2 regions of the Peribacillus sp. NPDC097284 genome follow, and region 2 is predicted to be linked to the other one. Evidence: predicted binding sites of a transcription regulator. Region 2 holds the regulator's gene; the other holds the start of a gene.
What was found. The regulator NrdR, encoded in region 2, represses ribonucleotide reductase genes. The targets are predictions, from matches to a motif close to AACACNATATATNGTGTT.

Region 1: ACIQXU_RS01015 (vitamin B12-dependent ribonucleotide reductase) is a predicted target of NrdR. The motif match lies at 8,646-8,663, and genes of this name have one in related genera.

Annotation. Positions count from the first base shown of each region.
Region 1 covers NZ_JBIWCZ010000001.1:188,174-204,016, reverse strand. The annotation lists gene ACIQXU_RS01050 (YqhG family protein) at 1-656, opposite strand, end outside; gene ACIQXU_RS01045 (DEAD/DEAH box helicase) at 634-2,322, opposite strand; glycine riboswitch at 2,643-2,737, shown strand; glycine riboswitch at 2,741-2,824, shown strand; gene gcvT (glycine cleavage system aminomethyltransferase GcvT) at 2,922-4,028, shown strand; gene gcvPA (aminomethyl-transferring glycine dehydrogenase subunit GcvPA) at 4,047-5,390, shown strand; gene gcvPB (aminomethyl-transferring glycine dehydrogenase subunit GcvPB) at 5,387-6,844, shown strand; gene ACIQXU_RS01025 (rhodanese-like domain-containing protein) at 7,005-7,388, opposite strand; gene ACIQXU_RS01020 (lipoate--protein ligase family protein) at 7,586-8,422, shown strand; gene ACIQXU_RS01015 (vitamin B12-dependent ribonucleotide reductase) at 8,810-11,380, shown strand; gene ACIQXU_RS01010 (PadR family transcriptional regulator) at 11,583-12,122, opposite strand; gene ACIQXU_RS01005 (sialate O-acetylesterase) at 12,119-12,961, opposite strand; gene ACIQXU_RS01000 (MFS transporter) at 13,294-14,538, shown strand; gene ACIQXU_RS00995 (hypothetical protein) at 14,568-14,750, opposite strand; gene splB (spore photoproduct lyase) at 14,886-15,843, shown strand, end outside.
Region 2 covers NZ_JBIWCZ010000001.1:516,070-531,912, forward strand. The annotation lists gene ACIQXU_RS02620 (LutC/YkgG family protein) at 1-65, shown strand, start outside; gene ACIQXU_RS02625 (M42 family metallopeptidase) at 120-1,205, opposite strand; gene ACIQXU_RS02630 (dUTP diphosphatase) at 1,269-1,757, opposite strand; gene ACIQXU_RS02635 (sigma-w pathway protein ysdB) at 1,864-2,244, shown strand; gene ACIQXU_RS02640 (TVP38/TMEM64 family protein) at 2,282-2,854, opposite strand; gene ACIQXU_RS02645 (DUF1294 domain-containing protein) at 2,918-3,190, opposite strand; gene rplT (50S ribosomal protein L20) at 3,258-3,617, opposite strand; gene rpmI (50S ribosomal protein L35) at 3,653-3,853, opposite strand; gene infC (translation initiation factor IF-3) at 3,888-4,388, opposite strand; ribosomal protein L20 leader region at 4,487-4,623, opposite strand; gene ACIQXU_RS02665 (hypothetical protein) at 4,908-5,084, opposite strand; gene thrS (threonine--tRNA ligase) at 5,166-7,097, opposite strand; gene ytxC (sporulation protein YtxC) at 7,536-8,363, opposite strand; gene dnaI (primosomal protein DnaI) at 8,496-9,434, opposite strand; gene ACIQXU_RS02685 (replication initiation and membrane attachment family protein) at 9,421-10,839, opposite strand; gene nrdR (transcriptional regulator NrdR) at 10,898-11,359, opposite strand; gene speD (adenosylmethionine decarboxylase) at 11,599-11,979, opposite strand; gene ACIQXU_RS02700 (glyceraldehyde-3-phosphate dehydrogenase) at 12,296-13,333, opposite strand; gene coaE (dephospho-CoA kinase) at 13,491-14,090, opposite strand; gene ytaF (sporulation membrane protein YtaF) at 14,115-14,747, opposite strand; gene mutM (DNA-formamidopyrimidine glycosylase) at 14,825-15,655, opposite strand; gene polA (DNA polymerase I) at 15,675-15,843, opposite strand, start outside.

The sequences.
Region 1 (15,843 bases), 330 kb from region 2:
TCCAATAGATTCAAGTCTGTCTGCCACCGTTCCATCGCTTCTTCCGCCCAGGTATGATCATCATTCTCGAAGCTTTTACGAATATATGTATCGAGTCTGGATAGCCCGCTTTTAGGCATGATCAAGGGGGAAAGTGTAAAAGAATAATCCGGTATTTTGGGAGTGACCTTGACCGACAGGAGACGCTCATGAAATCCTTCTATGAATTCACCGGAAATTAAATTAAGTCCTATGGACATGAAGATATCTTTTTTTCTGTCACACTGATAAGAGATTTTTACATTTTGGGTGAGCCAAGGAAAAAGTGGACTTTGGCCCGTCTTCAAGGGAGGCCTATCCTCAAAAAGCCTGATGAAACCTGCCAGCCTCTTGGTCGACTGGATAATTTGGTGGAGCCGTGGCGAACCAAAATGAATGATTTCCCCTTTCAAATCAGGCGGTGCCAGTTCGGGATGGGTGATGAACGTAAGCATGCCAGGATTCGGTATCCCACCGGTTTTTTCGAGATAGTGCCAGTAAAAAGGTCTGTTCATGAGTTCCTTATCCATTTCGATCGTTAACTGAACAGTGAGATATGAAGAGGTATTTTCCAACACCTCACATGCGTTGGATTGAAAGTAGGTTATTAAAAAATCATGAATTTCCTGTTGCTGCATGGATTTCACCATCCTTCATAGCTTGTGCGAACTGAATCATGGAAGACAAATTATCCATTTTAATTTTCATTTCTCCTTCTGATTTGGACTCTCCGACAACATCAATTAAATATTCCTCGATATTGTTAATATCCAACTTCGTTAAAATATCATCCAATTCTCCAATTACCTTTTCAAATAAGTGGATTTTTTCATATAGCAATTTCAAAATATGTTCTTCGACTGTATTTTTAGTGGCAAAGTTATAAATCATGACGTCTTCTTCTTGACCAAGTCGATGAATCCGTCCAATCCTTTGTTCCAACCTCATTGGATTCCAAGGCAAATCAAAATTGATCAAGTGATGGCAAAACTGTAGGTTGATTCCTTCTCCTCCGGCTTCGGTGGCAATCAATACCTGGATTTTCTTCTGGAATAGTTCCTTCATCCAATCTTTTTTACCACGCTTAAACCCTCCGCGGAATGGAACGGATGAAATGCCATGCTGTTGCAGGTACCATTGTAGATAAAGCTGTGTAGCGCGATATTCGGTGAAAATAATGACCTTGTCATCAATTTTCTTAATAAGTTCCAAAGCCTTCTCTGCCTTTGAATTTTGTTCGGTGAGGTTTACTTTCTCAAACAGATCATCCAATCTTGCTTCAAAGTCAGCCGATGGTTCTTTGTATTTTTCCTTCATATTCTTCAATGTATAGTAGACTGCTTCTCGGCTGCTGCATGCTTCCCTTTGAAGGGTGAGTGAAGAAAAAGCACTTCCTTTTGTTCCGTCTGATATTGGTTTAAACTTCGTTACGGCATCATACAAGGCTTGTTCAGTTGGTGAAAATTCAATGATGATCGTCTCTACACGCCGTTTCGTCCATTCAATTCCAGTATCGGCACGTCGGTTTCTTATCATGACCGTATTGACAAGCTCCTTTAAGTGCTCATCTTCTAGAATGTTCCGGCCTTTCCCTTTGTATTTTTCGGAAAAGAGTGCGGCATTTCCTAGGTGTCCAGGCTTTAATAATGAAACGAGATTAAAGATTTCCTCGATTTTATTCTGAATGGGTGTAGCAGTCAGCAATAAACAGAATTTCTTTTTAAGATTTTGGACAAATTCATAATTTTTCGTTTTATTATTTTTAAGTTTATGAGCTTCATCAATAATGATAAAGTCATATTCTTGATTGAAAATGATATCCCGATGGGGGGCTCGCTTAGCCGTATCGATGGATGATATGACGATATCGCATGATTCCCATACATAACTCTTCCTTTGAACGACTGCAGGAATATGAAACTTCGTATTCAGTTCGAAAGCCCATTGGGTGACAAGTGATGCGGGTACAAGGATCAAAACCTTTTTAACCAGTCCCCGAATCATATATTCTTTTAAAATCAATCCCGCTTCGATAGTCTTACCAAGACCGACCTCATCAGCCAATATGGCTTTGCCATTCATCTGTTCAACCACCTGACGTGCAGCCTCTAATTGATGGGGAAGGGGAGTCAGTTGTTGAAGGTGCTTAGGCGCTTGTAAGCCTTCGAAATCAGGAATAATTAGGTTCTCTTCCATTTGGATGGCCAGTTTATAAAGATCCCAATTTCCCCATGGACCGTCGTTTTCCATCTTTTGCAGAAATTCATCATTCCAATCAGAACTGAAGGATATATTGATTTTCATTGATTCTTGCTCCTTCTTAAAACATAATTTTCTTAGTTTCTTTAGACCATGAACTTTTTTATAGGTTAATAAAATCTTTCTCCACGAAAGTTATTGCAGAGTAAAGTATCTTAGGGTAGGATGTAAATATATTTAGAAAATTGCAATAGTACTGAAGTTAGAAGGAAAATATTCTTCTTGGATAATAATTTTAGTTATTATAGTATTAGCATTTGGATAGTGCTTTATCCAAAGATCAACAATGAGCAGATTGGTACCCATTTCACGCAAATGGATGACCATCAGGTGGGGAATTTTCAGTCTTTTCCATCAATATGCGGGTGAGGATAAGGGGAGAGACTACCATCTACATATGTAGCGCCGAAGGAGCAAACTTAGCAGTGAATCTCTCAGGCAAATGAACTCTTATCGGACGCGACTCTGGAGAGCGCCAATTATTTAATGACGGCCACCAAAGGGGAAAACCTATAATATAGGTAAACTTTCAGGTTTCAGGACAGAGAAAAAGCCATTTTGGCTTTCTCTGTCCTTTTTTGTGTCTTTTTTTAAGGAATATCAGGTGAAAGAGAACAAGCAAAAAAATTGAAGGAGGTCATTTTTTGAGCAATTTAAAAAGAACGCCATTATTCGAGGTTTACAGTGAGCACGGTGGAAAAACGATCGATTTTGGTGGGTGGGAACTACCTGTGCAGTTTACCGGCATAAAAGATGAACACGAAGCTGTGCGTACAAGAGGTGGCTTATTTGATGTGTCGCATATGGGAGAGATTGAGGTAAAAGGTTTCGGGAGCCTTTCTTTTTTACAAAAGATGCTGACGAATGACGTAGCCAAGCTGAAACAGGGAGGAGCGCTATACACAGCGATGTGTTATGAAAATGGGGGGACCGTGGACGATCTTATCGTTTACCAAAAAGCGGAAGAGGATTATCTGCTTGTGGTCAATGCAGCCAACATCGAGAAAGACTTCAATTGGCTTCAAGCGAATGGTGTGGAAGGTGTCAGCATCAATAATGTTTCAAACGATTATGCGCAACTTGCTCTGCAGGGTCCTCGAGCGGAGAAAGTATTGCAGAAGATTACCGACCAAACCGATTTAAGCACAATTGGCTTTTTTAAATTTAAAGAAGATGTCCACATTCATAATATATCCACGATGGTTTCACGTACAGGGTATACGGGGGAAGATGGTTTCGAGATATATTGCCGAAGTGAGGATGGTCCAGCCCTCTGGAGAAAAATTTTGGAAGCTGGTAAAGATGATGGGATACAACCGATTGGACTGGGGGCCCGTGATACCCTTCGATTCGAAGCGAAACTACCGCTTTATGGTCAAGAGCTTTCGCCGGACATCACCCCAATCGAAGCGGGGATTGGTTTTGCGGTTAAACCGGATAAGGCGTCAGACTTTTTTGGAAAAGCCGTGCTTGCCGAACAAAAGGAAAAAGGGGCACCACGTAAGCTTGTTGGCATCGAAATGATTGACAGAGGCATACCTCGGCATGGCTATAAAGTATATAACGGGGAGAAACTCATTGGCGAAGTGACGACAGGGACTCAGTCACCAACATTGAATAAAAATGTTGGATTGGTCCTTATCGATAAAAATCACTCAAGTCTATCCACGGAAGTAGAAGTGGAAATCCGTTCTAAGAGACTGAAAGCCATTGTTATCCAAACACCTTTTTATAAAAATACACGAAAATAGAAGGGAATGGTCCATAAGATGAAACATCGTTACTTACCGATGACAGAGCAGGATAAAAAAGAAATGTTGGAAGTTATAGGGGTCACATCCGTCGATGATCTCTTCAGCGATATACCAGAAAATGTCCGATTTCAAGGTGAATATGACATAAAACCAGCAAAATCAGAGCCAGCCTTAATGAAGGAACTATCGAAACTGGCTTCCAAAAATGCGGATTTGAAAAACTATGCATCTTTCCTTGGGGCTGGCGTGTATGATCATTATTCGCCTGTCATCGTCGATCACGTCCTATCCCGTTCGGAGTTTTATACAGCCTACACTCCCTATCAACCGGAAATTTCTCAAGGAGAGCTTCAGGCCATCTTTGAATATCAAACGATGATATGTGAATTGACGGGTATGGAGGTGGCGAATTCCTCGATGTATGACGGTGGAACAGCCTTAGCCGAAGCGGCCATGCTTGCCGCCGGACAAACGCGCCGGAAAAAGATTCTATTATCATCTACTGTCCATCCTGAATCAAGGGAAGTGGTGAAAACCTACGCAAAGGGTCAACGGGTGGAGGTCATCGAGATTCCTCATAAAGACGGAGTCACAGATATTGCTGCTTTAAAAGACCTGGCTTCGGATGATATTGCAGGCGTCATCGTACAGTACCCCAACTTCTTTGGAGGCATCGAACCGTTGAAGGAAATGGAAGCAATCATACATAACGAGAAATCGATGTTTATCGTATCGAGTAATCCGCTTGCACTTGGTGCATTGACTCCGCCGGGAAAACTCGGTGCCGATATCGTGACGGGTGATGCTCAGCCATTCGGCATTCCAGCCGCATTCGGCGGACCTCATTGCGGATATTTCGCGGTCACGAAAAAACTGCTACGGAAAGTGCCGGGCCGTTTAGTCGGTCAGACAGTGGATGAGGATGGAAAACGGGGCTTCGTACTGACGCTCCAAGCACGTGAGCAACATATACGCCGTGACAAAGCTACATCCAATATTTGTTCCAATCAGGCATTGAACGCATTGGCAGCCTCTGTAGCCATGACTGCTCTAGGGAAAAAAGGCGTCAGAGAAATGGCCGTCCAGAATATTCAAAAAGCCCATTACGCAAAAAAGACGCTCCAAGCACAAGGAATTGAAGTGGTCTTTGAAGGACCTTCGTTTAATGAATTTGTCATTAAGTTGCCTCTTCCCTACAAAGATATCAATAAGAGGCTCTTTGAAAAAGAAATGATTGGTGGTTTTGACCTGGGCTCCGTTTATCCCGAGTTGAAAAATCATATGCTAGTGGCTGTAACGGAACTAAGAACAAAAGAAGAAATCGATGCATTTGCGCAGGAACTGGGGGATCAACTATGAATAATCAAGATCAATCACTCATTTTTGAAATCAGTACAGCCGGTCGAATCGGGTATAGCCTTCCTGAAATGGATGTAGCGGATACTCCACTAGAAGAAATCCTGCCTGTGGAATATATACGTACGGAGGAAGCCGAGCTTCCGGAAGTTTCCGAGCTTGATATCATGCGTCATTATACGGCTTTATCCAAACGGAACCATGGAGTGGACTCTGGGTTTTATCCACTCGGCTCCTGTACGATGAAATATAATCCGAAAATTAATGAAAATGTCGCCAGGTACAATGGTTTTGCCCATATCCATCCATACCAGGACCCAGAAACCGTCCAAGGTGCCCTAGAGTTGTTATTTGACCTTCAGGAACATTTGACGGAAATTACAGGAATGGATCAAGTGACCTTGCAGCCTGCTGCCGGGGCGCATGGTGAATGGACTGGGCTCATGATGATCAGGGCTTTCCATGAAGCGAATGGAGATGTAAAACGTACGAAAGTCATCGTCCCCGATTCGGCCCATGGAACGAACCCGGCTTCGGCAACAGTTGCCGGACTAGAGACGATTACGGTGAAATCCAATGAATTCGGGCTCGTGGACCTTGAAGACTTGAAGCGAGTGGTAGGACCAGATACAGCAGCATTAATGCTTACAAATCCAAATACATTAGGCTTATTCGAAGAGAACATCCTGGAGATGGCACAACTTGTCCATGATGCCGGTGGAAAGCTATATTATGACGGGGCTAACCTGAATGCTGTTCTTTCCAAAGTGCGTCCAGGAGATATGGGTTTTGACGTTGTTCATTTAAATCTCCATAAAACATTCACTGGACCCCATGGCGGAGGAGGACCTGGTTCAGGTCCGGTTGGGGTGAAGTCGGATTTAATTCCCTATTTGCCTAAACCGATCGTGACAAAAGAGGGCGATCAGTTTGTCCTTGATTATGACCGTCCACAATCCATTGGAAGGGTCAAACCCTATTATGGGAACTTCGGCATCAATGTAAGGGCTTATACGTACATAAGGTCAATGGGACCGGATGGACTTAAGGCCGTTACGGAGAATGCCGTCATCAATGCAAATTATATGATGCGACGTTTGGAACCATTTTTCGATTTGCCATATAATCGCCATTGTAAGCATGAATTTGTATTGAGTGGTCGGAGGCAAAAGCAGTTGGGAGTCCGTACATTAGATATTGCGAAAAGACTACTTGATTTTGGGTATCATCCACCTACCATATATTTTCCGTTAAATGTAGAAGAAGGAATGATGATCGAACCGACGGAAACGGAGTCAAAAGAAACACTGGACGCTTTCATAGATGCAATGATACAAATAGCCAAGGAAGCCGAAGAAACCCCTGAAATCGTTCAGGAGGCACCCCATACCACGGTTATTAAACGCCTGGATGAAACATTGGCCGCTAGAAAACCAATTCTTCGTTATCAAGCATGATGCTGAAAAAACCCCTGCCAGATGGCGGGGGGTTTTTTAGTTGGTGAAATTCATATGTATCTCGGGAAATAACATGCTTGGCCTGTTAAGCATGAGTTCCCTATTGAACAGTATGATATGTTTCAAAACCGGATAAGATGGAAGGTTTAGGCAATTGGCCTTATTTCTTCGCCTTGATCTTCCCTGTCCACATTTTGAAACCGCCTTTTAAGTGAAAAAGTTCTCTGTAGCCTTTTTTATATAGCATGGCTGCCGCTCTTCCGCTAATGATTTCACTTTGAGCATACAAGTATACAGGCTTGTCCTGCCTAATCTCCACTAAGCGGGTCTTCATTTGTGTCATAGGGATATTTCTTGCCCCTAAGATATGTCCATTATCAAAATCATTAGGTTCCCGTACGTCAATTAATTGAACTTTTCTGTAATTAGAGATAAATTCTTCCTGTGTTAAGGTTTTAACGATTTTACGTTGACGGAACCAATTAAATAGTGAATATGCAACGATGGCTACTATGATGATAATCAGTGTATATAAGATATCCAACCATAAAAACTCCCTTCTACCTAAACGAATACAGACAATGTCTATTATATAATTGGTTTCTCCAATAATCAAAAAAAATTTTATAAATATTTGGTGGAATAGCTTACTTTCTTTTTTACGTTGCTAAACTCTGGTAAACTACTACTTGTGAGTTTTTTTAGAGGGTTTAATAAGCCTACGTGAAAAGAGGGGTAATCGTGACGAAAGAAAAATGGGGATTCATTGATTCAGGCGATTGTTCACCTGCTTATAATATGGCAATGGACGAAGCACTCTTGAATTGGCAGAGTAATGGGGAAATCCCTCCCATGATCCGGTTTTACGGGTGGAACCCGGCTACATTATCCATCGGGTATTTTCAAAGGGCTGAGACCGAAATCGATTTGGCGGAAGTTGAAAGGCAAGGCTTAGGTTTTGTCCGTAGGCCTACAGGCGGTCGGGCTGTTTTGCATGAACATGAACTCACCTATAGCGTCATTGTCCCAGAGTCTTATCCGGGAATGCCGAATACAGTGACCGAAGCATATCGGGTGATTTCTGAAGGAATATTAAAGGGGTTCAGAAACCTCGGACTGGATGCCTATTTCTCTGTGCCTGAAACTGACCAGGATAAAGAGATGCTGAAATCTCCAAAGTCCTCAGTTTGCTTTGATGCGCCAAGCTGGTATGAACTGGTGGTTGAGGGAAGGAAAGTTGCGGGCAGCGCACAAACGAGACAAAAAGGTGTTATCCTTCAGCATGGAGCCATCCTGCTTGAACTTGATGAGGAGAAGCTATTTAGTGTATTCAAGTTCTCCGATGATAAAGTAAAAGAGAAGATGAAAAACAATCTGAGAAACAAAGCAGTGGCCATCAATGACATTGCTGGTAGAAAAATAACTATTTCCGAGGCGAAGGTAGCCTTTGAAAACGGTTTTTCTGAGGGTCTGTCGATTGATTTGAAACCATATGTGCTGAGTGAAAAGCAATTACAGGAAGTGAAGGACATCGCCAAAAATAAATATGAAAGTGATGACTGGAATTTTTTGAGGTAGAAAAAGAGGGGAAGCGAGAGTCGGGAATAAATAAGTTTTTTCAGATTTGTGTGAACAAGCATGTATTCCTTGTAACGTCAGTGCTTTGAAAGAGGCGGGCAAAATGCAATGTTCAAATTCATTGAAATCTGTCTAATTTTTATTATAAATCGACATTTTCCTCCCTTTTACTAACTCAATTAATTGATTCACCGTTTGACAAAATTAAAAGACAATCAACCACAACACAATATATAGTGGTTAAAATAAATACTTAAACACTACATGTTGAATTTTGTGTTTCGCTATGATAAATTTAGTGTAACTTGTTAAGCGAAACGGACATGTAGGTTACATATTGATTTTTGCAACAAGAACGGATCTGAAACATGTAAAGGAGAGGGAATTATGTCGGTTGTAATTAAAGAAGCTTTAAAGGTTGATCTAGAAAGGTTGAATAAAGATATATCTTTATTTCCCCAAGTTCATCCTGTAACGGCTGATATGAAAATGATGCATAAGGGCGTGTCCCGTCTAGTTATGCTTGACCGTTATTCTTTTAAGGATACTGAAAAAATCACACTCTCTGCTGGCGATTTTGTAGTATTGACAATTAAAGAAGATCCGAAATTTCCTGCACGTGGTCTTGGCCATATCGTCGAAATAGATTGGGAATCGAAAAAGGCAAAGGTTTTAGTGGATGAAGAGTTCCGCGGAGTGCTGGATAATCCGGAAGAAGTGGAAACAGGAATCATTAATCGGCCGCTTGATATCATCGAAAAGCCGCTTGAAATATATTACGAGCAAATTGCCAAGCGTAATGCAACTGGTTTGGCTTCAGTGGAAACGACTGAAGAAAAAAGAACGGAATGGTTCAATAAATTTTATGAAGAATTAAAGGACCTTAATTTCGTGCCGGCCGGCCGGGTATTATATGGCGCTGGTTCTAACACGGATGTAACGTACTTTAATTGTTATGTCATGCCGTTTGTACCAGATTCACGCGAAGGGATTTCCGAGCATAGAAAGCAAGTCATGGAGATCATGAGCCGTGGTGGTGGAGTCGGTACGAATGGCTCTACTCTCCGTCCAAGAAACACCCTTGCGAAAGGGGTCAATGGCAAGTCTTCAGGTTCTGTTTCATGGCTTGATGATATAGCGAAATTGACTCATTTGGTTGAACAGGGTGGAAGTAGACGCGGTGCCCAAATGATCATGCTTACTGATTGGCATCCAGATATTGCGGAGTTCATTATTTCAAAAATGCAAAATCCGAGGATTCTTCGTTACCTAATGGAGAACACAAAAGATGAAACCATAAAGAAATATGCATCGGATAAATTGAAGTTCACACCGCATACCGAACAAGAAACGGCGATGTACCAAGGAATCATTAATTATAAAGAGATTCCGGGTCTAGGTGGATTCAGTGAAAAAATCATTAGGGATGCTGAAGAAAAAGTTCGCGTAGGCGGAACGTATAGCGTCCACAATCCGGACTTTTTGACTGGTGCCAATATCTCAATCTGCTTAACCAAAGAGTTCATGGAAGCCGTCGAAAAAGATACGGAGTATGAGTTGCGCTTCCCTGATGTCGAAAGCTACGACGCGGAAGAAATGGCGATTTATAATGATGAGTGGCACAATGTAGGAGACGTACGCGAGTGGGAAAAAATGGGCCATAAAGTCCGGGTTTACCGTAAGATCCGTGCTAAGGAGCTTTGGAACCTGATTAACATTTGTGCGACGTACTCAGCAGAACCGGGAATATTCTTTATTGATAATGCCAATGAGATGACGAATGCAAAAGCTTATGGACAGCAAGTCGTTGCTACGAATCCATGTGGTGAACAGCCATTGGCTCCATTTTCAGTGTGTAACCTGGCAGCGGTCAATTTAGCTGAGATGGCGGATAAAGATAATAAGACCGTTAACTTCGAAAAACTTAAGAAAACAGTTGAAGTGGGCGTGCGGATGCAAGATAACGTCATTGATGCAACCCCTTATTTCCTAGAGGAAAACAAAAAACAAGCACTCGGCGAGAGACGGGTTGGATTAGGTGTCATGGGACTGCATGATTTGCTAATTTATTGTGAAACCGAGTATGGATCAGAAGAAGGAAAAATCCTGGTCGACAAAGTGTTTGAAACGATTGCTACGTCTTCTTACAGGGCTTCGGTTGAACTTGCAAAAGAAAAAGGCAGCTTCCCGTTCCTGAAGGGAACGTCGGATGAAGAAACGAATGAGCTTAGAACGCGCTTCACGAATACTGGATTCATGAAGAAGATGCCTGAGGATATTCGTACAAGCATTGCCGAGCACGGTATCCGGAACTCCCATTTATTGACCGTGGCTCCTACGGGCAGCACAGGTACGATGGTCGGCGTTTCGACAGGTCTTGAACCATACTTCTCGTTCACATATTTCCGTAGCGGACGTTTAGGGAAATTCATTGAAGTCAAAGCGGACATCGTTCAGGAATACTTGGATCGTCATCCTGAAGCCGATCCTGATAACCTTCCTGAATGGTTTATTTCGGCGATGGAATTGGCTCCTGAAGCCCATGCGGATGTTCAATGCATCATTCAACGTTGGATTGATAGCTCAATCAGTAAAACGGTTAACGCCCCAAAAGGGTATACCGTCGAGCAGGTCCAAAAAGTGTACGAGCGCTTATATAAAGGCGGCGCAAAAGGTGGAACGGTTTATGTAGATGGAAGCCGTGACAGCCAGGTTCTTACATTAAAAGCTGAAGAAAACCAAATGGAACAGCAGCTTGAAATGGATGGCTTAACAGATGTGGAAGAAAAGAAAAAAGTCGTTCTGGTTGATACCATCAATGAACTGCGTTCGACTAATGTAACGATAGGTTCGGAAGTGGGTAACACGTGTCCAGTTTGCCGTAAGGGTGAAGTCCAGGAAATGGGCGGATGCAATACTTGTACGAATTGTGGTGCCCAATTGAAGTGCGGGCTTTAAACCAGTAATGAAAAGATGTATCGTTCATAAAAAAACAGCCCTTTGGATTAAGATAGTCCAAAGGGCTGTTTTTTAATGTCTAGAGGATTTCAGTGTGATTTCAAGTAGAGGAATGTTCTATTATTGAAAACCTTTTTATGGATTCCTTAAATAAATATCCCCTATCAATTTTACTAAGTAATATTGATAGGGGATATTATATTTATGCATTGGGCTCTTCTATTTCTTCTTTCAATTCTTTAAACCATTTTAAGTTCACTTGATGATGAGAACGAGAATTTTCGTTCATGCGGCGAAAATAATCGATTTTACCAGGAAATTCTTTTGTGATGGCTAGATAATCATCGAGGAGAGCAATTCGAGCTTCAGTCTGGTCAATTTGTGCTTGAATTAATTTTAATAATTTATATTTATCGAAATCATCTGCAAAGAGTAACGCCACATAGCATTGTAAGTTGACATATTCGGATTTAGTTCCAAACTTCACCATTAATTTTTCGAATTCTTCCATTCCTGAATTTGTGATAATAAAACGGTGGGTTTCGCGCCCATTGCTTGAAATTGTTTGATGAACTTGTTCAATCAAGCCTTTTTCATCAAGTTGTTGTAAGTTGTAATAAAATGAACCCTTCGTAAAGTTAACGATATACTTATAATGTCGTTTTTCCATTAAAGTTAGTAGTTCGTAGCCATGCGCTCCAGGATTTTGGATCAGCAGGCCAAGTATAAGCAAGGGGATTATGATTGCATCACCTTCATCATTTTTGCTTCAAATTCAGCGTATGTGATTTTGCTTAAAGCCATATTCATACTATGAATATAAATTTGTTCTGTTTTTGAATAGTCAGTATTGGTTTTTAATGATTGTTCTTCATTCGAAAGAGGTGTTAGGACATCGCACTTTTTCGAAAATGCCTCGTAGTAGCGATAACCAAATTTTCGTTGCGAAACAGCGTCCAAATGAATACCGTCCGGATTGGCTGTTAAGCCTTCTGCCGTTACAAAGTAACAGTTTTGCTGAGTATGAGCAAATCGGAGTAACTGTTCATTAACTTGTTGAGACTCTGTTGCGTATTTTCCAAAACCTATTTTCCCTAAAAAGTCACCAAGTCCACCAATGATTAAAGGGACATCTTCAAGTTCTAATTCTTTTCTTAAAGTATCAATAATCAGGACCAATTTCTCATAATATGTTTCATGAAGACCATGGTTGCTATCACTTTCGCCTTGGTGCCAAAGAATACCGCAGATTTCACTAGACTCAAGCGCAAATCGAGCTTCAGATAAAGCATGTTTAAAAAGGGTACCTTCTGGATGCCAATCATTTAAAGAACTGCATCCTTCCGCACAAGGAATTAAGCCAATTTCATCATCAGGATTGACTTTCGACCATTCCTCTGCAAAAGATGCTGCGAGACTTACACCAGCAACAGGACGATCGTAATTAATCGGTTCGGTCATCATTTGCCATTGACCATTGCGTAGCATTTTTATTTTTTCATTATAGATAGGATCTACTTCATGCAAGAATCCACGTCCTGCCATATTTGACTGACCTAACATTAAAAAAGATTTTGTCATTTAATTTTCACGCCTTTGGATAACTGATATAGTCTAATTAGACTTTCATCATTATATAGTCTAATTAGACTATCGTCAACTTGTTTGTCTACAAGGAACTTTTACTAACGAAAAATATAGAATCCCATCATGCTGATTACCTTATATGTCATACTTAAACTTATTAAAAAGCTACAAAAAGTCGTCGAGGTAAGCTAAGAAGCTTTCCTCGACGACTTTTTGTGTTATTCCCTATTAGCACGCCCTAACCCTTTTTTTTGGAAAACGTCTTTATGAAGTATTTTCAGTTTTATGGTTAGACTATTCATTATCAACATTAATGAGGTGTTTGAATGGAAAACCAGAAAGGTAATAGTAAGGTTAGCGTGTGGTGTATTGTAAGCATGGCTTCGATTCCTCTCGTTATGACCCTGGGGAATTCAATGCTTATACCCGTACTACCGGTTTTTGAAGAGAAAGTGAATATCACTTCATTTCAATCGAGTATGATAATCACCAGTTATTCGGTCGCGTCCATCTTTCTTATCCCCGTGGCGGGTTACTTATCTGATCGCATAGGAAGAAAAAAAGTCATACTACCGAGTCTGATATTAGCTTTAGTTGGAGGATTGGTTGCAGGGTTCGCATCCTGGAAAATGGACAGTCCATATACCTGGATAATCATTGGGCGGATCCTTCAAGGGATTGGAGCATCTGGGGCGTCACCGATTATTCTTCCGTTAGTGGGGGACCTTTATAAGGATGACGATGAAAAGACCAGCTCGACGCTTGGCATCATCGAAACGTCAAATACGTTCGGCAAAGTTTTAAGTCCGATTTTAGGATCTTTGTTTGCAGCTGTCCTTTGGTTCCTTCCGTTCTTTTCCATTTCCTTTTTTAGCCTGATCTCAATCATTTTCGTATTCTTTTGCATCAAGGTTCCAAAAAATGAAGATGAGCCTCTTAAGTTCAAGGAATTTTTTAAAAAAACGAAGGCTACCTTTAAGAAAGAAGGAAAATGGCTGTTCGTAGTCTTCATATTGGGTGTTTTCGTCATGCTCATTCTTTTTGCGGTGCTATTTTTCTTATCGGATAATCTGGAGAAATTGCATCATCTAAAAGGAGTGAAAAAAGGCTTTATATTGGCTATCCCTTTATTATTCCTGTGTATCTCCTCTTATATAGCGGGGAGGAAAATCAAAGGAAGCATTCCTTTGATGAGAAAGATCATTTTGGTCAGTTTAATACTGATGTCGGCAAGCGTGGCATTTGTAGGATATACAAAGGACAAACTCGTGATCATGCTCATTCTAGTGAGTATATTGGGGATTGCCATTGGGGCGCTACTTCCAACATTGGATGCGCTCATCACTGAGAATATCGAAAAGGAACAACGAGGAACCATCTCGTCTTTTTATAGCGCGGCCAGGTTTATCGGTGTCGCGGCAGGACCACCGCTCATGTCTGTGTTAATGAAAAATCATTTAAACATGAGTTATATTATTTCCGCCGTGATTGGTCTCATCTTGCTATTCCTCGTCTTTAAAATCATTAATAAAAAAACATTGAAACCGGACGACAAGAAAGCCGAATCCTAAAGGAATCGGCTTTCTCTTTGTTGTATCTGTCAGTTGTTTTCCATTTGTTGGCCGATTTCTTTTTCGGCCAGCTCAAGATTTGCACTTCTTAAAATGGAGTACTTGTCGACAGAGTCTCCAGGGATACGCTGTAAAGTTGGATTTTCATTAACTGTGACAGTCATTTCTTTATTTTCGGTTACTTTTCGGAATGCATTTTGCTTCTTTGACATATTGCATCTCCTTTCCATTATTTACAGAATAAAAACCATCATGAGGATTTTAGAAGTGGCAAAAGCTATCCTTATATATAGGTTGTCTAGTTTAACTAAAACTATGACCGGATCGGTCAATGAATGGAGATGGATATGAAACCCTTTATCCCACAGCTTGTTTATATCGAACCACGGGCCCTTGAATACCCCTTAGGAAGAGAACTGAAAAAGAAGTTCGAGGACATGGGTATCGAAATCCGTGAAACGACCTCTCATAATCAAATTCGGGACTTACCCGGAGATAATGATCTTCAAAAGTATCGTGTAGCTAAATCCACACTGGTTGTAGGTATCAGAAAGACATTGAAATTCGATACCTCTAAACCTTCGGCCGAGTATGCCATTCCTTTGGCCACAGGCTGTATGGGGCACTGTCATTATTGCTATTTACAGACAACGCTTGGTACCAAACCATATATAAGGACCTATGTTAATCTGGATGAGATTTTTGAGGCTGCAGAAAACTACATGAACGAAAGAAAACCAGAAATTACCCGTTTCGAGGCCGCTTGTACATCTGACATCGTCGGCATTGACCATTTGACACATTCATTAAAACGGGCTATCGAATACTTTGGCAAAAGTGAATATGGTGTGCTTCGGTTTGTAACCAAATTTCATCATGTCGATCATCTCTTGGATGCAAAGCATAATGGTAAGACAAGATTCAGGTTCAGCATCAATTCAAGGTATGTGATCAAGAATTTTGAACCTGGTACCTCAAGCTTTGACGAGAGGATAGAGGCAGCACGAAAAGTGGCGGGTGCGGGCTACCCATTAGGATTCATCGTCGCTCCCATTTATAGGCATGAAGATTGGCAGGGAGGGTATTATGAACTCTTCCAACGATTGAGCGAGGGCTTAAAAGGAGTCGACATACCGGATTTAACGTTTGAATTAATACAACATCGCTTTACGGGGCCTGCTAAAAGAGTGATTCAAAAAAATTATCCCAAAACAAAGTTGGAACTGGATGAAACCAAACGGAAATATAAATGGGGCCGTTATGGAATCGGTAAATACGTTTATCAAAATGAAGAAGCAAAAGAGT
Region 2 (15,843 bases):
TGGATTTGGTCGTAGGCGTTCATGGCCCAATCAAAGCAGTCTATATCATCGTTGAGGATAAATAAAGAAAAAATGGAGAGCTCCTTTTAGTAGGAAGCTCTCCATTTTCATCTCATTGATTATTCATAGATAATCCGGTCCACCGTTTCCCGGTCGAGGCGTTTGATCACTTCAACTATGAGTTTGACGGCATTCTCATAATCGTCACGGTGTAACATCGCAGCATGGGAATGAATATAGCGCGTCGCAATCGTAATGGCTAATGCGGGTACACCATTTGCGGTTAGGTGAATGGAACCGGCATCCGTTCCACCGCCTGGAATCGATTCATATTGATAAGGAATGTTCATTTCATCAGCTGTATTCGTAACGAAATCCCGTAATCCTTTATGGGCCACCATCGATGCATCATAAATGACGATTTGCGGGCCATTCCCCATTTTACTCATCGCTTCTTTATCACTTACACCAGGTGTATCCCCTGCAATCCCTACATCAACGGCAAAACCGATATCCGGCTGGATCTTGAATGCCGATGTTTTAGATCCACGCAGGCCCACTTCTTCTTGGACTGCTCCAATTCCATACACTACATTCGGATGTTCACTATCTTTCAATTGTTTCAGAACATCGATCGCGATGGCGCAACCAATTCGGTTGTCCCAAGCTTTGGCAAGAAGCATCTTATCATTATTCATGACCGTGAATTCGAAATAAGGCACCACCATGTCTCCTGGCTTGATTCCCCACCCCTGTGCTTCTTCCTTACTGGTCGCTCCGATATCAATGAACATATCCTTTATCTCAACCGGCTTCTTCCTCGCTTCTGCCGTTAAGATATGCGGCGGTTTTGACCCGATGATGCCTGTCACATCGCCTTTGCTCGTCACGATCGTCACACGCTGTGCAAGCATGACCTGTGACCACCATCCCCCTACCGGCTGGAAACGTAAAAATCCTTTATCGTCGATTCGTGTAATCATGAAACCGACCTCATCCAAATGGCCCGTCACGACAATCTTCGGCCCATTTTCCTCACCTGTTTTCTTAGCAATCAAACTACCCAATCCATCCGTGGAAATTTCATCCGCATATGGAGTTATGTATTCAGTCATGACCTTTCTTACTTCACTTTCATTCCCGGCAATCCCTTTTGCATCCGTTAAGTCTTTCAACATCTTAAGCGTTCCATCTAATTGAACCATTCCCGTTCCTCCTCATTCATACACTTCAACTTTCATTATACAAAATATGGGTATAACCCACAATTAATAGCCATTCTTCTGCCGTTCATAATTCACTTCATTCTTACTGACATACGCGGCCTCTACATCCACCGCAGAAAAGCCAAGCATCTCCCCTAAGCGTAAGTACTCGGTAAATACCGCTTGAAAGGCAGGCTCCTCCTGCTGTACACGAAACTCATTGATGGATCCATAAATCTTTATAAATTGCGCAGTTACATCCTCCCCTTTCAGATGGGAAGCTGATTCCACTTTGGGCATAAACCCTTTTTCAATGCCAAGTGACAGAATAAAATGTATGCCATCCACATATTCAGCTAAAACCGTATCCTTATCCGAAGGGCCTTTAAGACTCCAAAACTTAAAACATCTTGTTTCGTTCGCCAGCTCGCCAAGCTCTACTAATAGAGCCAGAATTTTTCTCTCAACAAGATCCTCATTATGTAATGCATGTTTCTTCTCAATATGTTCATCCAAGGCAGCCTGCATGTCCATCAATTTTTCGATATTCATTTCATCACTACTTTCATCAGTCATGCTTAAATTATATCAAATAAATGAAACTTATTAAAAACCTATACGTAAAAGAAAGGAATCACTCTGTTTAGGAGGAAACTTGATGGTATTAATACTACGGATCTTGCTTTTGGCTCTTATCATCTTTTTCATATACACGACAATCAAATATTTATTTAATCCGAAACGAAAATTGGAACTTGCACACGAACAGAAAAAGTTCTTTTTGCTCGATGATACATCGAATATCCGCAAGAATTTTTTATTGACCTACAACGGGGTGATGTTTGAAGGGGAAAAATATTTAGGTACGACCGAACGTTCCTTTGAGGTGATCTCCATTTTCATCTGGCCGAAGAAAACTTCCGCTTTGAAAGGCTTAAAGCGTGATGATTTCTTAAAGATTGAAAGAGCCATAAAAAAACAATATCCAGATGCCATGATTGACTGGAAAAGTCCGGTTAAGGAGTTTTTGACCGACTAAAATGGCAATGGCCTTGAGTGACTTCCACTCAAGGCTTTTATTTTTCATGCGATTGAAAAAATTCTTTCCATGGCACGACCGTCTGCTTTTCCCTCAATAAGTACAGCAATAAGGTAAGCGATAATAAAATGATGATGATGAGTGTCGGGCTGAAATCCGCAATATAATGACCGAAAACCGTATAGACGAAGGCAACGGGGATATTTGTCATGAAGGATAAATAAAAGTAGTTCTTTAATCCTTTATTGGATTCCAAAAGACAGAGGGATAATAAATAGTAATGGATGAACGGAATGAGCCGCAATACCGCAATTTGACGGCTGTTAAGTTTCCGATTTCCGAATAGCTTATTTTTAAGACGAAACAGTTTTTCCTGCATTTTAGGAAACTTTTCAATGACGAAATAAAAAATCATATTAGCAAGGGTCAGACCGATGATGGAGTAGATGGTTCCAAAAGCTGCCCCGAATAAAATGCCCCCTGAAATGCAAACGACTATCACAGGTATGAATAAAAACTGTCGTAACAAATGGAAAGTGATGAAAATTAATGGTGCAAACACACTGCCGGATTGAACGTAACCCATTAAAAGTGTCAGTTTTTCATCCATGTTCTCCCTCCAGCTAATTCTTGCTGCTTCTACAAGCATATACGCAATTTCAGTAACATATGACTAACGAATGATGTTGGTGAGTAATAGCACAATCTGGATAACCATTAAAGCAGGTAGCCCCCATTTAAAAGTGAAGTGCTTCGTTTTATGGCGGAAATGACGCATCCCCATGAATGCTCCCGTTCCCCCGCCAATGATGGCCCAGGTCCAGAGTGTCTTTTCACTGATCCGGTATTCCCTCTTCCATGCCTTCTTTTTATCGATGCCCATCAGCACAAACCCGATGATGTTGACCATGATGAAATAGGCAAGAACGAACCATATCGCTTCCATCTTCTTTCCCTCCTTGCATATAAAAAGCCGCCCTCTTAAAAAAGAGAGCGGCTTATATCAGTCAGACTTATTTGTCTAATTGTTGTTTAGCAGCAGTTGCTAATTGAGCAAAAGCTTGTTCGTCAGCTACAGCAAGATCAGCAAGCATCTTACGGTTCACTTCGATACCAGCAAGCTTTAAGCCATGCATTAAACGGCTATAAGATAGTCCGTTGATGCGAGCAGCTGCGTTGATACGAGTGATCCAAAGTTTGCGGAAATCACGTTTTTTCTGACGACGGTCACGGAAAGCATAGTTTCCTGACTTCATTACTTGTTGGTTAGCTACTTTGAAAAGAATATGTTTCGAGCCATAGTAACCTTTAGCTAATTTTATAACCTTTTTACGACGTTTGCGAGTAACAGTACCGCCTTTTACACGTGGCATGTTATTTCCCTCCTATTTAACTCGATAAATCGAACTTATTTAATGTTATCTAACATATGACGAATACGTTTGAAGTCACCTTTGCTTACAAGGCTAGCTTTGCGAAGCTTACGCTTTTGCTTAGTAGATTTGTTAGCAAATAAATGGCTTGTGTAAGCGTTAGAACGCTTAAGTTTACCGGATCCAGTTTTTTTGAAACGTTTAGCTGAACCGCGGTGAGTTTTCATTTTAGGCATAAGGTATTCCTCCTCATTACAAAATACTTAATAATTACTTTTCGGCTTTTGGTGCTAAAATAATGAACATGCTGCGTCCATCCATTTTTGGATGTTGCTCGATTGTAGCCACTTCTTTACATGCATCTGCAAAACGAACCAATACGCGTTGACCGATTTCCTTATGCGTGATAGCACGACCTTTGAATCGGATAGAAGCTTTTACTTTATCGCCTTTTTCAAGGAATTTGATTCCGTTGCGAAGTTTCGTATTGAAATCATGTTCTTCAATCGTCGGGCTCAAGCGAACCTCTTTCAGACTGATGACCTTTTGATTCTTACGAGCTTCCTTGTCTTTCTTTTGCTGCTCGAAGCGGTGTTTTCCGTAGTCCATAATCCGGGCTACCGGAGGCTTTGCATTTGCAGCAACTAAAACTAGATCAAGATTTACACGAGCGGCTATTTCCATTGCCTCGAATTTCGTTTTAATTCCAAGTTGTTCTCCGTTTTGGTCAATAAGACGAACTTCACGGGCTCGGATGCCCTCGTTTACCATCGCGTCTTTACTAATAGTTAGCCACCTCCAAAGATATTGGCGAATACGAACGTTTGAATCAATTAGGTCACGCTCACAACTCGCTTACAGGATATAATAAAATAAAAAAAGTGTGGATGCATGCAGCACCCACACTGATAGACTAATTTAGAAAGATCCAAATAATCAAATCATGACCTGTTAACTGCATTGCTTGCGTCAACCAGGTGAGAAGCGGGTGCCTCTTCTTTCCTCAAACCGTATTCAATTCACTTTAGAAATATATCATAAACACTGATGACTTGTCAAATACTTAATTCGTTTTAATTCGTTCGTTTTTCACAACAGAATTAATCTTATCAAACATTAGGAGATTTGACAATACATTTTCCTAAAGTATTTTGAATAAATAACATTCACCATCATACGACCACGTCAAAATGGGAGTGCTTCACTACATCCTCGAATTCATAAACCCATCTTTTGATTCACCGATGCTCAGGCCTACCATAGCCTGTCACTCCATTTCCTGCATGATCATCACCTGTTAGGATTTTCTTTTGCCTTTTTCTTTTTCTCAATCGAATCCCACGAAAATAGAGCGATCCAAAACAGCAGGACTGGGAAAATGGCATATTGTCGGTAATCATCCAACATCAATAAAACGATGACTAACAAAAAAGCCGGTGCAAATAAATAGGAAAATTTCTTTTTCATGATGTCACTCCTTATTCTTCGTTGTCTTTATCATGCCTTAATTAAAAGGGAGACACAACAATATGTGCCTCCCTTTTTTTGTTAACGACTCACTTCTGCTTTAATGGCTGAAACGAAGTCTTCGAAAGATACCGTTTCGGATTTTTGTTCGCCGTATTTACGGACGTTCACACTGCCTTCGTTTACTTCATTATCACCAACGACAAGCATGTAAGGGATTTTTTGCATTTGTGCTTCACGGATTTTGTACCCGATTTTCTCATCACGAGTGTCCAAATTAACACGGATGCCTGCTGCCTTCAGTTTATCTTGGATTTCTTTTGCATATTCAAGATGCACTTCAGGTGAGACTGGAATCACTTGTGCTTGGATTGGGGATAACCAAGTTGGGAAAGCCCCTTTGTATTCTTCGATCAAGTAAGCGACAAAGCGTTCCATGGTAGAAACTACGCCACGGTGGATAACGACCGGACGGTGATGTTTACCATCTTCACCGACATAGTTTAAGTCAAAACGTTCAGGAAGCAAGAAATCAAGCTGAACAGTCGATAATGTTTCGTCTTTTCCTAAAGCCGTCCGCACTTGGACGTCCAGTTTCGGACCGTAAAATGCCGCTTCGTCTTCCGCTTCGAAGTAATCAAGGCCAAGCTCGTCCATCGCGCCTTTTAACATGCTTTGCGCTTTTTCCCACATTGCATCATCGTCGAAGTATTTCTCAGTATTGTTTGGATCGCGGTAAGATAAACGGAATGAATAATCCTTGATATCGAAATCCTTATAGACTTCTAAAATCAGGTTCACGACACGTTTTAATTCGTCTTTGATTTGATCCGGACGGACGAAAATATGAGCATCATTCAATGTCATTCCACGTACGCGCTGCAATCCTGACAATGCGCCTGACATTTCATAGCGGTGCATCATGCCAAGTTCAGCAATCCTGATTGGAAGTTCCCGGTAGCTATGGATGCTGTTTTTATACACCATCATATGATGTGGGCAGTTCATCGGACGAAGAACAAGCTGTTCATTATCCATGTCCATCGCTGGGAACATTCCGTCTTGATAGTGGTCCCAATGTCCAGATGTTTTGTAAAGGTCGACACTACCCATAACAGGTGTGTATACGTGGTCATATCCCAGGCGCTCTTCCTTGTCCACAATATAACGCTCAATCGTACGGCGGATTGTTGCACCCTTTGGCAGCCACATAGGCAGCCCTTGGCCGACTTTTTGTGAAGTCATGAACAGATCCAATTCTTTACCGATTTTACGGTGATCACGCTCTTTTGCTTCCTCTAAGAAACGTAGGTGGTCAGCCAGGTCTTCTTTTTTGAAGAAAGCCGTACCATAAATACGTTGCAACATTTTGTTCTTGCTATCGCCTCTCCAATAGGCCCCTGCAATGCTTAACAGCTTGAATTCTTTGATCTTTCCAGTGGAAGGTACATGAATTCCCCGGCAAAGGTCAAAAAACTCACCTTGTTCATAAATCGTTACTTGCTGTTCAGCTGGAATCGCATCGATCAATTCCAATTTATATTCGTCGCCAATCTCTTTAAAACGGGAAATGGCTTCATCACGGGTTACTTCAATACGTGAGATTTCCAGGTTTTCATTGACGATTTTCTTCATTTCTTTTTCAATCGCTGAAAGGTCATCAGGAGTCAATGATTCCTCAAGATCGATATCGTAATAAAAACCGCCTTCGATGACTGGACCGACACCGAATTTAGCGTTTTTATAGAGACGTTTGATGGCTTGTGCCATTAAATGGGCGGTACTGTGGCGAAGAACTTCAAGTGCTTCCGCAGCATCTTGTGTAACGATTTCAATGGTACCGTCTTCTTCAATTGGACGTTTCAAATCATATAGTTCACCATTGAATTTACCTGCAATGGATTTTTTTCTTAGTCCTGGGCTGATGGATGCTGCGATGTCTTCAGTTGTTGTGCCTTTAGCAAACTCCTTCACCGCTCCATCAGGAAAAGATATTTTCAGTTGTTCTGACATTGTAGCTTCACTCCTTCTTTTAGTTACCATCCGTTTCAAGTTTCAGGGGGATACCAAGCAATTGCGCGGATTAAAACACAAAAAAGCCCGCCCCTGTATAAAACAGGGACGAGCTTAGTAATTAAATTAACCCGCGGTTCCACCCTCGTTCCACTCTGCTTTTCACGGCAAAGTGACACTTGTAACTAGATAACGGCAGCTTCCCGTCAGCTCATAGTCGCAAAAAAATTGCTTTCCGAACCGAAGTTTAAAGGTGGTAAGTGTTCTATGCTAATAGGAAGCTTACAGCCTGCTGGCTTCCCTCTCTGTAAATTGGCGACTAGAATACCCGTGTCCTCATCATAACTTTTTGTTTTTAATAGTATGTAGGAAATTATAATTCGTTATGCATTGAAAATCAAGGTTAAAATTAGGTTTTACCCAAAATCCCCAAGATAATCATTCAGTGGCCTGCTTAAAGGCTGAAAGCGGCAGGACGGTCGCCCTTTCCTCGAAGATTCGTGTCATCGTTTGAATCAGGCCTTCCTCCTTATTATCCGTATAAATATATAAGCTAGCCGGTGCGATGGATAAGAGTGGTGCCCAAAGGACCGTATCAAGAAAGAATGAAATATCGGCCAGCAACTTCCTGTCAATCATGCTTGTCAGTTTTCGGCGATCCATCCTGCCAAGCTCATGATCATAGAATTGAAACCCGTCATGATTGACAAGGTGAAGCCTTGGTACCTTCGATTCCTGTTCATGCAGGCAATCCCTGAGCATCGCAATGAAATTTTGGTAATCCTGCTCGAGCTTATATTCATCGATGGCCCGAACTGCATACTTTTCCAACGCATGCTGAAAAGACCTTAACCGAAAGGTAGTGAACGAATCGAATGAAAAAGACACCTTTCCCGCCAATATACTCTGAAGGCCTTCTTCGATCAATTGCTTTTCCCTACTGAATAAACTGCCTCCACATTCGGTGTTTTCCGCTTCAATGATGGAAGAAGCTATCTCGATGATGGCATCGATTTCTTCTTGTTCTCGATAGAAAAATTTGCCGATGATGATTTGTTTAAGAACAGGAAGCGTTTTTTCTTCAAGTAAAAAGGAATGAAATGTTTCACTGAGCAGTGTCAGCCATTTATCGGTTTTTAGTTTGGACATATCGATAACGAGACCTTGTTGTGGGGAAAATTCAATATATGGTTGAACTTCTGTCCCCAAAGGATGGACAGAAACGAAATTCATCAGTTTTAAAGCTTCCGAATCATTTTGGAACATAATTTGCACTACGACATCCCCCCTTCCCCCTTGCTTTACTTTTTTCATGTATATGGGAATAGGGGCTTATTTAGAAGTAAGATGGTGTGAAAGGGCAAAAAAAAGCAGCCTCTTTGTAGAGACCACCTTCCTTTACCTTCTGCGATTGATACCATCAAGCTTTACAGGTTCCGCTAAATATTGAATCCTCTCCAATACCCTTGCCGCTTTCACTTCTTCTTTCTCACCGCGTTGGGAATAAGTCAAGTGATTCTCCAGACCCTTCATATCAAAATTGGAAGTGAAAAACGTCGGTAAATTTTCAAGCATTCTAAATTGGAGGATGGGCCCTATGACTTCATCCCGTCCCCAGCTTGTCATCGATTCTGCCCCAATATCATCAAGCATCAGGACAGGCGCCGTTTTGACCATCTCTATTTTCTCGTTGACGGTATTATCACCGATTGAACCTTTCAGTTCCCGTAAATAATCAGGAACATAGACGATCATCGAAGAGATTTGCCTTTGCGCAAGTTCATTGGCGATCGCACCCAATAAATACGTCTTACCAACGCCAAACTTTCCGTATATATACAATCCCTTTTGACGTTTGCCAGGCTCATATTCCATGATGAACGATATCGCTTTTCCTAGGACGCCTAACCGTTTATTTTCATCGTCCGTTTGTGAAAAGTCTTCAATCGTTGCCTTCAATATATCCTTGGGAACATATAGACTGCGAATGAGCCTCTCCCGTTTCCGCTTCTCATCCTCTGCCAATTTCCTCGGACAGATTTCATAATTCAAATTAAGGGCCTTCCCTTGAACAACGAGCTTTGGATAATACCCATGCATCATATTGATGCACCCATCCAGGCTTGGACATCTATCACACTTGTTGCTCTGAGAAATGAATTCGTAAAGCTTACCTAAATTCTTATCAATCATTTCCTCTGTGACCGTTGAGCTATTGGCATTCAGAAAAAGACGCACCTGTTCATTTTCAAAGATTTCCTGCTTCAACTGTTCATAGCGTTTCTGGAAATCACCCGTATTGGCCAGTTTATTAAGCGATCTATTAATCTTTTCCATCGTTTATTTCACCTCCAGCTTTCCACTGCTTCCACTTCTCTTGAAGCTCACGTTTTTGTTCACTCAGTTCAGGCTGTTCCGCTTTCTGTTCAGGCTGTTTCTCCTCGTCCTGTTCAAGCCAGTCCGGAACCACTTCTTCTCTGATCGATTTTTTCCGGCCGCCTTTGGCAACGTTCTTGCTTCCTTGTGCCCACTCTTGGTATTTCCGGTGTTCATTTTTAGCCAGTTCCATCGCTTCTATGACTGTGGAAACCTTCAATCGTGCCCAATGACCTGCCAGTTTTTCCACATATCCCTTTGTGAATTTCATGTCTGTCTTAAGCATAACGTATTCGATTAAAACATTCACGACTCCAGGATTCAGCTTCTGATTGATCATTACACCTTCCACCACTTTTAAATCACCACTGGTCGGTTCCGCTCCTCCGGATAATTGCATGAGCCGATCACGCGGGGAAGTAGTCTCCAAATGGCGAATAAGCTCTTGCTCCTGTGTTTTCGGTTCATCCTTTTGCGTCCGTTCCCGTATAGGCTGTACACGATTGATCAAGGAAGGCATGTCGGCCTGGCGTTCAATCTGGTACCAGTCCCTTGCCGCTTTCCGAAGCAGCTCTTCATCGATCTCATCGTCCAGCGTTACGGCATCCATTACTAGTTTTTGCATTTCAAGCGGATTGATGCCATATAAAAAAGCTAGTTTGGCGATGGTATTTCTAATCTTAGGCGTAAAGGCCTTCTTGGGTACAATCGAGCTCTTCATCCCAGCGAACAAAAGATCAAAATCAAACAAGCCATCGAACCCCGAAGGCTCGACACCGTCAGATTGATCGATAAATTGCTGTTTAGGCAATGGGTTCCATTCGTTTTTGGCTTCATCCGTAACATAGAGGGAATCTAGATGATCTGATGAAAAAACCTCTGCAAAGGATTTCGTCACATATTCAAACTGGTCCGTTGCAATCGTGTCCACACAAAAGAATCTCTTCAGCCGGTTGAATTGGACTTTTCCTATTTTTTTATATAAATAGATATTCAGCATGCCATCCGTGAAAAACTGCTGCGGGGATAGGGGCGGATTCAATTCATAGATGAATTCCTTCGTATCCCCTTTCGATTTCTTGTACACATTCAGCAATCCGATTCCTTCAAGTAAAAGACGTGCTTCATATATATCGCCTAATTTCAGGCCCATGGTATTCATCAATTGATAATGGGAGGAAGCCTCCGACCAAAGCCGGTTCTCCTCCAATTCGCTCCATAACGTCATGTATAGGCTAATACAGATCGGTCCAATAAGAGGTTGGTACAGCCGTGTCAGTATTTTCCGATCATAATCATGAAGCAGCCCCGCAGAGGACACCATGTACGAATCCGCGGGGAGCAGTTCCTGCCAATGCATTGACATCTTCATTCAAACCTTTCAAAAGATATAGTGAAAAAAGAGCCAAAGTAAATCTTCAGCTCTACTTTCTTTCTTTATTTATTAAATCTTTCAGTTCATCGATAAATACATTAATATCTTTAAATTGTCGGTATACGGAGGCAAATCTCACATAGGCCACTTCATCAACTTCAGCCAGTTGGTCCATCACCATTTCACCGACACTGTCACTTTTCACTTCCGAAATACCCTGATTGCGCAATTCCTTTTCTACATAACTCGTGATTTGTTCTAGTTCCTTCAATGGAACCGGACGCTTTTCACAAGCCCTGATTAGTCCACGCAGGATTTTATCACGGCTAAACTCTTCCCGAGTCCCGCCCTTTTTCACGACGATCAACGGCGTCTCCTCGACCTTTTCAAAAGTAGTGAATCGAAACCCGCATGCCTCGCATTCCCGGCGTCGTCGAATCGATTTACTTTCATCGACAGGCCTGGAATCGAGCACTCTCGTTCCGTTATATTGACATGATGGACATTTCATCATTACCAGCTCCGTATTTTAAGTGATACTCCTAATCAAACTTCCCTAAGGAATACTATTTTATCTTAATCTTATATAAAAGGGACAACCAGTACAAGTAAAAAGTGAAACTTCAAGTAAAGGATGTGTGTACTTACTATGTAAATGCCTGTTAATGGAGCTTTTCCATGAGTGAAGAATGGCCATTTCATGGCATCAAAAAAGAGATGCATATATAGCATCTCTTGTTAACCCGTTTATTATAAAGCACCCATTTTAGTTTTTTTCATTTGCACGGGACCAAGTCCACGTGGAAGTTCAATATTCTCGCGCGTTTGTGCATTCAAAGCCTCCGCGATATAATCGGCTGCAATATTAGGATCTAAGTTGCCGCATGTATAAACATCAATGCTGGCATATCCATGTTCCGGAAAGCTATGAATGGTCAGATGTGATTCAGAGATAATGACGACCCCGCTCACTCCTTGTGGAGCAAATTTATGGAATGCCACCTCGCGAACCTCAGCACCCGATTTCAGTGCAGCATCGACGAAGATTCTCTCAATTAAATCAATATTGTTCAGTTTTTCAAAGTCACAACCCCAAAGTTCAGAAATGACATGTCTTCCCATCGTTTCCATCGTGTAAGCTGTTTCCATATTCTGTTCCCCCTTACATAATTAAAAATTCTGAATCCTTAACAACTACCACGGGGGAAAGTTAGTCCAAAGAGGTCCTAACCCTTTAAGTAGCCATTACGCAAACTCCCTTTTTAGGAAGTTCACGATTCATAGTATATAATGTATGGATTTCTTTTGCAACTGCATTTTGCATTTTTGGAAATTTAATCATTAATTGTTAATCTGACAGGACCAAGGAATTAATACCCAAGGTTCCGTAACTTTCCTAAACGTATCCATAAAAATAGCCCGTTAAACATATAACGGGCCCTTACTCTTATTTAACTGACATTTGAACTTCAGAAGCCTTTGTCAACTCCGAAGCCACCAATTTTACAAGATCAACTACTCGATTGGAGTAACCCCACTCGTTATCGTACCAAGCCAGAATTTTCACTTTTCTATCACCAATCATCATCGTCGACAGACCATCGATGATGGCAGAATGCGGATTGGTCTTGAAATCACTTGAAACAAGCGGTTCTGTTGTATATTCCATAATTCCTTTAAGCTCATTTTCTGAGGCATCTATGAAAGCCTGATTCACTTCATCGATCGTAACATCACGGTTTAAATCCACAACAAGGTCGACTAAAGAGACGTTCGGAGTCGGTACACGTATGGCCATACCATGAAGTTTGCCCTTCAATTGAGGCAACACCAATGAAAGAGCTTTAGCCGCCCCTGTAGTCGTAGGGATGATGCTTTCTGCAGCCGCACGAGCACGCCTTAAATCCTTGTGCGGGTTATCGATGTTATTTTGGTCATTCGTATAAGAATGGATGGTTGTCATCAAACCATTGTCTATGCCGAACTTTTGATCAAGTACTTTGGCAACCGGTCCAAGGCAATTAGTCGTACACGACGCGTTCGAAATGACGAAATGCTTGTCAATTTCTAACGCTTCCTGATTTACGCCCATCACAATGGTAACGTCTTCATTTTTACCCGGCGCGGAAAGGATGACCCTTTTTGCCCCTGCTTCTAAGTGCATGGCGGCTTTAGAACGCTCATTGAATTTACCCGTAGCTTCGATTACAATATCTATATCCATCTCTTTCCAAGGCAATAACTTTGGATCGCGATTATTTATCAGTTGTACACGTCGTCCATTCACTACAAGAGAATCATTTTCGGCAATGATTATGCCGTCAAACTTCCCATGAATTGTATCATACTTCAATAAATGGGCTAACGTTTCAGCGGGATAGCTTGCATTAATGGCAACGATGTCCAGACTCTCATCTACTATTGCCTTACGGAAAACCATTCTTCCAATTCTTCCAAATCCGTTAATCGCTATTCTTGAATTCATTTATCGGACCCTCCTGAATATATTAATGTTATACTTAATACCCTTCATATGTAATTAGTATAACACATTACTCTTGGAATGTGTTAATAAAAAAGCGGATTTCTTCCTTTTTCAAAACAAAAAGGAAGAAACCGTTAAAGTCCCTTCCTTTTCCACTCTATAGGATCTCCCATTTCTTAAGTATTTCAACAACCTGCTTTTTGGTTTCTTCTATATCGCCATTATTATCGACGATGGCATCCGCTAGTTCCTTTTTATCTTTCAAGGGCATTTGCGAATGGATTCTCGCTAAAGCGTCGGTTTCCGTCAACGCATTCCGGTTCATTAATCGCTCTAGTTGAACCGATTCATCCACGTATACCAAAAGTGTCCTTTCCACCATGAACGTCAGCTTGCTTTCGAATAGGAGTGGAATGTCCATGAATACCGTTTCCGCTCCAGCAGCAAGGGCCTTTTCCGTTTCTTGGCGCATCCAATTTCTCACGGCAGGATGTACGATACGATTTAAAAGCAATCTTTTTTCTTGATCGTGAAATATGATCGAGCCTAACTTTGCCCGGTCGATCCTTCCATCAGATAATAAAAGATCTTCCCCAAAAGCCTTCACCACTTGTAGGTAGGCCTCTTCCCCAGGTTCCACGACTGCACGGGAAGCCACATCCGCATCCACTATCACGAAACCCAATTCTCTTAAATACTGACTGACACTACTTTTCCCACTGGCAATTCCACCAGTGATTCCGATGATTTGTCCCATAAGCTCCCCCCTTTTCTCCATTCTTTATAACTTGAATAATCCGATTAAAATCAGTAATACCCCCGGAAGAAAGGTCAGATGCTGCACGATTTTATTATTGGAAAGCAATTTACCGGATTGAAGTCCGCTCCCGATAAAGATGAAGCTCATCACGGCAATGCAAAGTGCAAGAATGATTGGGGAAATCCCCATCATGGCAGCTCCCACTCCGGCACCGAAGGCATCTAGCGATAACGCAAAGCCCAGTACAAGCGCCTCGATACCGGTAATCGTCCCTGATCTATCGAAATCGGCATTCATTGGTTTTTGTAAGATATTGATAGCCACTCCAAGTGATTTAATTTCAAAATTGAAGATGATTTTTTCGTGATATCGCTCATCATTCGTTTCCTTCTCGGGCCTAAAATATTGGTACACCATCCACGACCCCAAAAGTACGAGGATAATGCCCCCTGTTTTTTCTGCGGCCCCGACAGAGATAAGCTGACTGATGAATTCACCGATGACCATCGCAATACCCAAGCTCATTGCCGAACAGACCGATACGACAGCAATGGATTTCAAGGGTATTTTCACCTTGCGCATACCGAACGTCATGCCCACACCGAAACCGTCAATACTTACTGCAAAAGCAAGAAAAATAATTTGTAGCCACATCGGAATGAATGCTCCTTCCCATCTAGTTGCTACCCCAGTATATGGAAAGAGCCCATCCGATGTGTTTTCTCGAATTATTACTTATTCGGCTGGCAAGTCGGGCATATATGTGTGCCCCGTCCTGCGACGACTAGCTTTTCTAGCGGGGTACCGCAAATTTTGCAGTTTTCCCCTTTGCGTCCGTATACATTCAGTTCCAACTGAAACATGCCGATTTGACCTTGTGAGTTGACGTATGAACGTATCGTGCTCCCGCCTTTTTCCACCGCTTCGCTCAAAGTGGCGATGATTTCGGCATGCAGTTTTTGAATTTCTTCCAGTGTGAGGGTGGAAGCCACTCGTTCCGGATGAATGCCTGAACGGAATAAGGATTCGTCCACATATATATTACCGATCCCGACCACGACGGTTTGGTCGAGTAGAACAGGTTTGATCTTCCTGCTCGTTTTCGCAAGTTTTGCACGAAGTCCCTCGACGGTGAACTCTTCCGATAGTGGTTCAGGACCTAAATGCAACAGAGGCATTTGCACCATTTCTTCTCCTTTACGAAATAAATGCATCGTTCCGAATTTGCGGACATCCCGATACCTAAGCTCACTGCCATCCGTGAAGGTGAAGATGACATGGGTATGCTTATCGTAAGGTTCCTCTTTCGAATGGACCCCGTATTTCCCTTCCATCCTTAAATGGGAGACCATCGCATAGTCGTCCATGTTGAAAATGAGGAACTTGCCCCGACGGCCAATGCTGTGGATCGTCTGACCCCTTAATGCATCTTGAAACTGTTCAACTGGCTCAGGTGCCTTTATGATTTTGGGCCAGAAGACGGAAACCTCCAGGATTTCCTTTCCTAAAACAAGCTGTTCCAATGTTCTTCTGACGGTTTCCACTTCAGGAAGTTCTGGCATTATAATCACCTATCTTCATTTATTTAGCATCGAACCATGTTGGTCCATATGCATAATCCACTTTGAGTGGAACGTTCAATTCAATCGCATTTTCCATTTCTTCCGGTACGATTTTCATCAGGATCTCGAGCTCCTCCGGTGGTGTTTCGAAAATCAATTCATCATGAACCTGCAGAAGCATCCTCGTT